Roseimaritima multifibrata: one gene and its partner. The protein of the gene in region 1 interacts with the protein of each later gene in a pairwise test. Links are inferred from orthologs where the notes say so. Each region holds a gene or a part of one and is shown on either strand. Other genes may lie near its edges.

Region 1 (4,432 bases):
TACTGAAGGCAGAAGGGAAACGGCAGCCGGAATCCTTCCTTCAGATAGAATATGGCTGGACAAGCGACCGCTACTGCGAGCCTGTTGGCAAGATTATAGCCGAAACTGTCAGCGCATAAAAAAAGCCCCCGGATAGTACGTGTCCCAGGGGGGCGGAGGACGACGTGCTGAAAATCCGGGAGCCGGTGGTTTTTCGTTTCGACGATATCAAGTTGCATCCTTGCAACCCTCCGTCGTCGAGCGGAATGCTTATAAGTGTCGCCGATTGATGCCAACAACACGTCCGTGTGCGTTGCCATTGTTAATCGTGTCCGCAGCGCCAAAGCACCCATGCGAGACCGCTTACCATAAGCACATCGCCAGCAGAGTTAAGCCGCTTGGGCTTGCCTCACCGGCGATGAGGGGAACATACGCGGACATTGAATTTCAGGTCAAGACGGCTTTGCAAGATATTCCGTTTTTTTGGAAAGAGCAGGCCGCATTCCCAGTAATCCGGGTACCTGACGGACGAAAGTTTTTTTGGCGTTACGACCCCCAAAAACCTCCGCCGTTAAGCTGGGCAACCTTGAACAACCACTTGATTCCCACCAGCCTGTCTCGCCTTGGTAACCGCCTTCTCAGCTTGACTGCGGATTTCATCAAACGACTCATTGTCGGGAACCCAAGTGATCCCAATGCTTACAGTGATCGGGGATCCTGAACTGGACTGAGTCGCGCTAAAGATACCTTGGCAGATTCGATCTGCACGATCGATAGCGCCCCGCACATCTGCACTTGGCATATAGACCATCAAGTCTCCGTTTGCCGATTTCCCAACATGGTCCAAAGAACGCACAGTCGCTCTTGTCACACGAAGGATATGAGGATGATTGGCAGCCTTGGTGGGCTCTTGATCGCAACTGATAAGGATCACAAAAAGGTCCACGCTGACGTGCTGCAGTCGAGCCTTTAGTTCACTGAACATTTCCCGCATTTTCGGTTCTGCAGGGATTCTGGTAACCGCATTTGGAGCCCCTTCCGTACTGACAATGGCTTGCTCTTTTGTTTTCAGTGAAACCGACAACCGCTGTGAATTTTCGCTAGCGGGCTCGGTTTTCAATTGACCGATGGGGCGAGGTTTATTGCCATCCATCCAGTGCCCTCGATCGCGACCGGTCTGCTTGGAATGGTACAACGCCGAATCGGCCCGTTTGATCCAGCCATTTCTTTCTTCGCCAGGATTCCACTTAGCTAGCCCCATCGACGCTCGCACGGCCAAGTCCTGTCCCTCAAAGTGAATGGACCGCGTACCGATCAGACATCGCGTCTCCTCTGCGATCTTCTGGCATTCCTCGTAACTCTTTCCGGTGAAGACCGCGGCGAATTCTTCGCCACCGTAGCGGGCCACAAAGGCAACGTCCGAAAGCCGAACACTCAAGATTGTGGAAACGCGTCGCAGCACTTCGTCACCGGCAAGATGGCCATGGTTGTCATTGAAGGATTTAAATTTATCGACATCCAGGATCATCAACACACAATTCTCGATCGAACCGTTGCTCTGACATTTTTCGATGTAGGCATCAAAGGCGCGGCGGTTGTGGAGCTTAGTCAGCGCGTCGGTCGCGGCCTTGGCTTCGGCCGATTGAATTTGCGAAGCTTGTTTCTGAATCCGCTCCTGGGCCATGTTCAACCGAATTTGCATTTCTTCATTGGCACGAACCAGCTGGTTGACCGCCTCCAGGATCGTATCGGAGTCGAGCAGGTTTTGATTTCCCGACAGAACCCGACTTGCATGCTGGACTTTTGACTGATGTTCATCGACATCCGCGGCGACCCGCATCGAAACCTGGCGTAATTGTTCAGCGACCCGCTTCAGTTTGCTTTGGTCCTGAGCAATTTTCGCCGCGCCGTCCAGTTCGGCCCCTGGCTCCGCTTCGACCGTATCCGCGGCCGAATGGTGAGTGATTCCTCGCAAGTAGCAGCCTGCAAGCAGGCCACCAAATCCACAACTGAGGGCGACGAAAAATTCAAACACAGGAAATCCTTGATTCGCTAACTTAAAAACTTACTGGACTACGGAGCTTTTTCCTGTGTGTATGTAGGCCGGTGGATTCCGGAGTCAATGAAGTTTTGAGAAAATCGGCTGTTCGGCAACCAGCGAAGATTAGCGTTTTAGCGATTCTAGGGCTGAGGAACGCTAAGACGGCTTCGGATGCCCTAGCCATGCCCTGCCCCTTCCGTCAAAATACTCCAGCAGCCGGTCCCGCAGCGGGGCCCTATTGTGTCTATTGAGTGTGAAACCAACGGAAAAGCCATGAGCCTTATTGAATCGATCCACGCCCGCCAAATCCTTGATAGCCGCGGCAACCCGACCATTGAATGCGAAGTCGCCCTAATCGACGGCAGCTTTGGACGAGCCGCAGTCCCTAGCGGTGCGAGCACCGGAGCCCACGAAGCATGGGAACTTCGCGACGGAGACAAAAGCGTCTACATGGGCAAGGGAGTCCTGACGGCAATCGGTAACGTCAATGACGTGATTGCCAACGCCCTGCAAGGGTATGACGCCCTTGACCAACGGGGTGTTGACCTGGCGATGATAGAACTAGATGGAACGCCAAACAAAAAGAAACTGGGGGCAAATGCCATCCTAGGTGTCTCGCTGGCAACCGCACGCGCCGCCGCCAACTACACCCAACAACCGCTCTACCGCTACATGGGTGGCGTCGGTGCCCATCTGCTGCCCGCCCCGATGATGAACATCGTCAACGGTGGTGAACACGCCGACAATTCGGTCGATGTCCAAGAATTCATGGTAATGCCTCTCGGTTTCGAACGCTTTAGCGATGCTTTGCGTGCCGGAACGGAAATCTTCCACAACCTGAAAAAGGTTCTGTCGGACAAAGGCTTGAACACCGCTGTCGGCGACGAAGGTGGGTTCGCACCCGACCTTGGTAGCAACCAGGAAGCGTTGGACCTGATCCTGACCGCAATCGAAAACGCTGGCTACAAGCCCGGCGAACAAGTCTCGATCGCGTTGGACGTGGCCTCGACCGAATTCTACAACAGCGAAAAAGGGACCTACAAAATCGATGGCAAAGACCTGTCAGGCGATGAAATGGTCGATTTCCTCGCTGACTGGTGTGCGAAATACCCCATCTGCAGCATCGAAGATGGATGTGCAGAAGACGACTGGGACAGCTGGAAGAAACTGACTCAGAAACTGGGTGATAAAGTCCAACTTGTTGGGGACGACCTGTTTGTCACCAACGTCGAACGCCTGCAACGAGGCATCGATGAAGGAATTGCCAACAGCATCCTGATCAAGGTCAATCAAATCGGAACCCTTTCCGAAACGATCGACGCGATTCAATTGGCTGGACGCAATAACTACACCAGCATCAGCAGCCACCGAAGCGGTGAAACGGAAGATTCGACGATCGCCGACCTAGCCGTGGCACTTTCGACCGGTCAGATCAAAACCGGTTCAGCAAGCCGCAGCGACCGGATGGCAAAGTACAACCAGTTGCTTCGCATCGAAGAAGAACTGGGGAACGGTGCACGCTACGCTGGGCCACTCTTCCCAACCAAGTAGCCGGTACCCGAAACCAGACCGCCCGCAGGTTTTGACAACCACTTCCTGCCGGCGATGGCACAATACCAACCTCAGGATCCGCCATGACCAAATTGTTAGCAGAGCAGCCCGTTTTGTTAGCGATTGTGTTGGCAGTGCTTGGGGTTGGTTGCCTGTACGGTTGGCTGCAGTCAGGTAAACGAGCAGCGTTGCTGGCCGGAGCCCTTTTTTTTGTTCTGATTCCGCTCGGCTTTTGGATCGCCGCTAACTGGGAAACCGACCGTGAGCGAATCACGGCTCTGGTCTACGAGACCGCCCTCGCGGTGGAGCAAAATGATGCGGACAAAGTCGCCGCAGTGATCGCTCCCGAACTGGAAGAGATCCGGAGGCTGGCGACATCCGAAATGTCGAACTACGAATTCAAACGCGCCCAAGTCGGACAGATTCGGTCGCTGGTATTTAACCAAAACGCAGTCCCCCTCGAAGCTCAAGTGGATATCACGGCAAACGTGACGGTCCGCGCCCGCAGCGGCGCCTTCGGAGAACAAGAGGTCTCACGCCGCTTGATTCTCCGGTTTCAGAAAAGAGACGACCGCTGGCTTGTGGTCGACTACACCCACCTTCCTGTCATCGGTGGCCCGGATGGTTTTTCACCGCATACCGATCTGACCAAATCCTATCGCGACTTCTAAGGACCATTCGTATGTTTATCACCCTGGATGGCATCGATGGCGGAGGCAAATCGACTCAGATCGGTTTACTGAAGGATTGGCTTCTCCCGTCCGGACCGGTCGTCTCGGTGCGCGACCCTGGCAGCACGGCCCCTGGCGAAGCGATCCGCGGATTACTGCTCGATTCCGATCTAGAAATGCATCGAAGGAC
Region 2 (4,370 bases), 480 kb from region 1 along the record:
CAAATTTCTGCAGCAGATCAGCGGCATCGACCAGGAAACCGCTCAAGCCGAATGATCCGCCAGCCCGATTTCGTGTTGACCAGGGCAGCGAACGGCAGACGCACGCAAAACCGCTTGCCCCGGGGCTAACGCTGAATGCCACCGGCTTTCGCGTCTGTGGGTGGTTTTTCTATGCGGTTGCCGGACGGCTCGCGCCGTTCCGCTAAGAAATTCGCCCGTAGACGCCAAAGTAGAGGGCACGGGGCCAAGCCTTCTGGCAATCGCAAAGAAGACACAATGAACTTGCCGGACGGCTCGCGCCGTTCCGCTAAGAAATTCGCCCGCAGACGCCAAAGCAGAGGGCACGGGGCCAAGTCTTCTGGCAATCGCATAGAAGACACAATGAAATTGCCGGACGGCTCGCGCCGTTCCGCTAAGAAATTCGCCCGTAGACGCCAAAGTAGAGGGCACGGGGCCAAGTCTTCTGGCAATCGCATAGAAGGCACAATGAACTTGCCGGACGGCTCGCGCCGTTTAAGAAGATGGCTGGCACTGGGCTGACGTCCCACGGGATTCACCGCACCGCCCGGCAGCCTCTGCGTCGCCCCGGAAGCGACAGACTGGAGGGTTTAGGCGGACCTTGCGGGCTCCGCTAGAATCTTCAACTTTCTTGGCTTCCCTGGCCGATAAGTAACGTGATGTAGGAAACAGAGCACTTTACCTCATGGAAGAGAACCCGCGGTGCGCGGACCATTCGGTCTCCGCTGCGCCGGCACCTTGAGGTTCTTAGTGATGCGCACCATATCTTATGGGATTCCAATCCTTATTCTTGGAATCCTGGCCGCCCTTCCCTTTCGTCGAACTTCGACGGAATCGGTTCCGATTGCGACGCCCCGTTCGTTCGATTCGGGTGAATCGACTCTTAGGGAAATATCGACAGGGAACGCTGACCTATGGTCTCCCGATCCCGAGCCGCCGCGAGCGGATCAGCCAGCGCCCGCAGCGATTCCCGAACTGCCTTCGGACTACAACGACGTTGCGATTCCAATGGAGACGCCCCCGGAGATCAATGATCGGTTCTCGGCAACCGTGCCGACTCCCGTGCGACCTCCGTCGGCTTGGGCTTCGCAACGTATTGCCATCCCACCAGCGACGACCGTAAGCGAACCGGCGCCGGAACTGGCCAAGGAGAGCTCGACGGCAGAGAGTTCGACAGCAGCCCCTCCAGCGTTCCGCGTAAGCTATCCAAACGCGACAGCGGCACGCTCTCGGGTTTCCAGTGAAACAGAACAACAGCGCAGTGCTCTGCCCCCCACCCCGCCGCAGCCTGGATTTGGCAAAGAATCGTTCCAGCCGGCTGTGGAGGCCGCCAAGCCTCGAAAGCGTTATTTCATTCGAGAACCAAGTTAAGCCTGGTTACAGGAATGCCTTGGCGAGAGCCAGACAGCTAGGCGAACCTTCTCGGCAGGGTTCTGCAGATCACCCCAATGGGAACCGATCAGACAAACAAGAATTGTGGTTTGGTAGCCGGTTCACACAGCTCCAAACATTCCCAGGTCCCTGCGTCGGTTTCCGATTTCCACAGGTCCCTCATCTCTTTGCCGCTAAGGAGGGAGCGAACGATACTTGCCAGCGGATCAGGGATCACCAACGCGACCGATCCTTTGCGATGCTTGCGGATAATTTTCTGCAGCGCCCGCTGAACGCGTTCTTTGGCAGATTCCATTGTCTCGCCTCCCGGAGGACAAAGGTCCCCGGGCGAATCCTGCCCTTTCTTGTAGACCCGTGGCTGCTGCCTGCGGACTTCGTCGATCAATTTACCGTGCCACAACCCGTGGTCGACATTCCTCAACCCTTCGATGACCTTATTCTTGATCTTGCGTCCACCGATCAGCAGTTTTGCCGTTTCGATTGCTGATTCGCAAGGCGCCGTATAGACCGCTTCGAAATCGACCTCCTGAAGATCCTTGGCGGCATGATTTGCCTGTTCGCGACCATGGTCGCAAAGAGGCATATCGAGCGAACCTTTAATTCGCCCTTGCTGATCGAATTCGGTAGCACCAGGGCGCACCAACACGACTCGGAACATAATGCACTTTAGATACGGGGATGAATCGATTACAGCAAATCGCGTAATCGGGAAACGGCGGTTTGGTAATCGGATTGACCGAAAATGGCCGATCCAACGACAAACAGATCGCAACCGGCTTGGCGGCAATCTCCAATGGTTTCTTCCTTGATCCCGCCGTCCACTTCCAAGAGTAAGTCGGGATAGGCCTCACGGAGTGATTTCAGTCGCTCAATCGCTTCGGGACGGAAGGCCTGCCCCCCAAAACCTGCTTTCACACTCATTACTAGAACCGCATCGGTTGCTTCAACACAACCGTCCAAACGGTCCATCGGTGTATCAGGATTGATAGCAACTCCGGCAACAATACCGTGACGGTGAATCTGGTCAATGATCGCTAACGGATTTTCGACCGCTTCGATATGAAAAGTCAGCATGTCTGCACCGGCGTCAGCAAACGCATCGATGTAGGCGGCCGGGTCGGAAATCATCAAGTGGACATCCAGTGGCATGTCCGTCCAACGCCGCAGTCCAGCGACAATCGGCATCCCATAGCTCAAATTTGGAACAAAATGGCCATCCATCACATCCAGATGGAGCCCTTCTACCCCTGCCTTCGTTAAACGCTCCAATTCCCCACGCAAGTCTCCAAAGTCGCATTGCAGCAGACTGGGGAGCACAGCAGGGGTGATGTTGCGGATTCGGTCGAGACGTTGCTGAAGCATCGCTTCAAATGGCCTTTGGAGTCAGTAAGTGGTATGCAAGATAGACCGTTGTCATCAGCACCTCCGATGTTGTCAATTCACCCATTTTCGAGCGTTCCCTCATTGGGGAGCTATCGGCAACCGACCTTAGCGATTCCTCACATAATTACGGCTTGTGCAGCCGCACAAGGGAAACAAACGCACCGCAGTTGTTTTTTGCTTTTTTTTAAAGCGACCCCTCTACCGGGCGGAAAGCATCGCCATTTTCCGTTGTCAACGCGGTTAACTCACCCCCCAAGCGGTTCAGGTCCAACACCGCCTGATTGATCTCCTGGAGCGAAACAGCGTTCTCCGAGGCGACCGTTTCCATGCCATGCAAGACCTCATTCAGCTGGCCGACTCCGACCGCCTGCTGGGTCGCAGACTGCGAGATTTTCGTAGCGGTTTGCGCGGAATCAGAAATCGTATCCAGCAATTGATGGATACAAACCTGGGTTTCTTCCGCGACAAGGTTCGCCTGCTGAACCGCTAAAGTCCCCGCTTCGATGGAACTAACCGACGCAGAAGTCGCCTGTTGAATTTCCGCCAAAATCTGACGAACTTGTTTTGTCGATTCTTTTGACTGCTGCGCCAGCCCCTTCACCTCGGCGGCAACCACGGCGAAACCTTTACCATGCTCCCCAGCCCGCGAAGCTTCGACTGCGGCATTAAGGGCAAGGATATTGGTTTGCTCTGCGATCTGCCGAACGGTCGAAGTTATCTGCCCGATCGCGGTTGCACGCTCTGCGAGGGAAACGATCACGGCAGCCGTTCCGGCGATCTGATGTTTCAATGCGCCGATTGCGGCGGTCGATTTGGCAAGCGCCTGCCGTCCCCTTTCGCCTCCAGCCGCTGCGTGCTCGGCTTCCCGGAGCATATAGTCTGCGCGGTCCGCTGTCTGGCTGGCGATCTGAGCGACCTGCTGCATGGTCGAGGCGGTTTCCGAGATCGCTGCGGCTTGTTCCTGCGACCCACGGGCCTGATTACTGGTGGTCGCAAGAATGTTTTCACTGGCGACTTTCACCCGCTCCGCCGCGTTCCGAATCGCATCGAACAGATGCTCACGCTCCTTTTGCGCCGCCAACAATTCCTCCTGCGAAGCGAGCGTCAGACTCTGCTTTTTCAACCTTTCAAACTGCTGTTTCAACAATGCTTCTTGCTCACTTCTAGCTGCCAGGTTCGATTTCAGACCGGCGGACATCCGGTTAAAAGCGGTTCCCAGACGCCCTAGTTCGCGAATTTTAGAAACCACGATGGGATGTTCGAAATCCCCCTCAATAATCCTCTCGGTCCCATCGAGTAAATCTTGAATGGGACGACGAATGGAACGGGCTATCCACCAACCGATGCCAATCACGACCAGTGTCACGAAGCTTGCGAACCAAACGATTTGCTTGCGCATCTTCCATACCGGAGCAAAAACCTTTGCTTCTTGCTGGGCATCCATGACGATCCAGCCCATATTCGGCCGGCCCGCCTGATTGCGTGAACGAGCGAACGCGGCGACCCAGACGTTTCCATTGGAGGGATCGACATGCCTTTCAAAACGCTCCGTTTGACCGGGCTTCCAACGCAACTTT

What was found.
Region 2: the proteins of eno (region 1) and rpe interact in binary tests that used the Escherichia coli proteins (3 or more experiments, as listed by UniProt). The link is inferred for Roseimaritima multifibrata from one-to-one orthologs.

Annotation. Positions count from the first base shown.
Region 1 is NZ_CP036262.1:3,019,931-3,024,362, reverse strand. What follows is about bases 1,578-4,432. They hold eno (phosphopyruvate hydratase), read left to right. Parts: upstream 1,578-2,293; coding sequence 2,294-3,571; downstream 3,572-4,432. Other genes in these bases: tmk (dTMP kinase), read left to right, coding at 4,254-4,432; FF011L_RS11040 (hypothetical protein), read left to right, coding at 3,655-4,242; FF011L_RS11050 (GGDEF domain-containing protein), read right to left, coding at 1,578-2,014. In the rest of the region: more of FF011L_RS11050, read right to left, coding at 551-1,577. UniProt on the Escherichia coli protein: Catalyzes the reversible conversion of 2-phosphoglycerate (2-PG) into phosphoenolpyruvate (PEP). It is essential for the degradation of carbohydrates via glycolysis.
Region 2 is NZ_CP036262.1:2,541,439-2,545,808, reverse strand. The notes cover bases 936-3,728. They hold rpe (ribulose-phosphate 3-epimerase), read right to left. Parts: upstream 2,773-3,728; coding sequence 2,098-2,772; downstream 936-2,097. Other genes in these bases: FF011L_RS09260 (methyl-accepting chemotaxis protein), read right to left, coding at 2,978-3,728; FF011L_RS09270 (histidine phosphatase family protein), read right to left, coding at 1,478-2,056; FF011L_RS09275 (hypothetical protein), read left to right, coding at 936-1,389. Also shown: FF011L_RS09280 (serine/threonine protein kinase), read left to right, coding at 1-55; more of FF011L_RS09275, read left to right, coding at 772-935; more of FF011L_RS09260, read right to left, coding at 3,729-4,370. UniProt on the Escherichia coli protein: Catalyzes the reversible epimerization of D-ribulose 5-phosphate to D-xylulose 5-phosphate.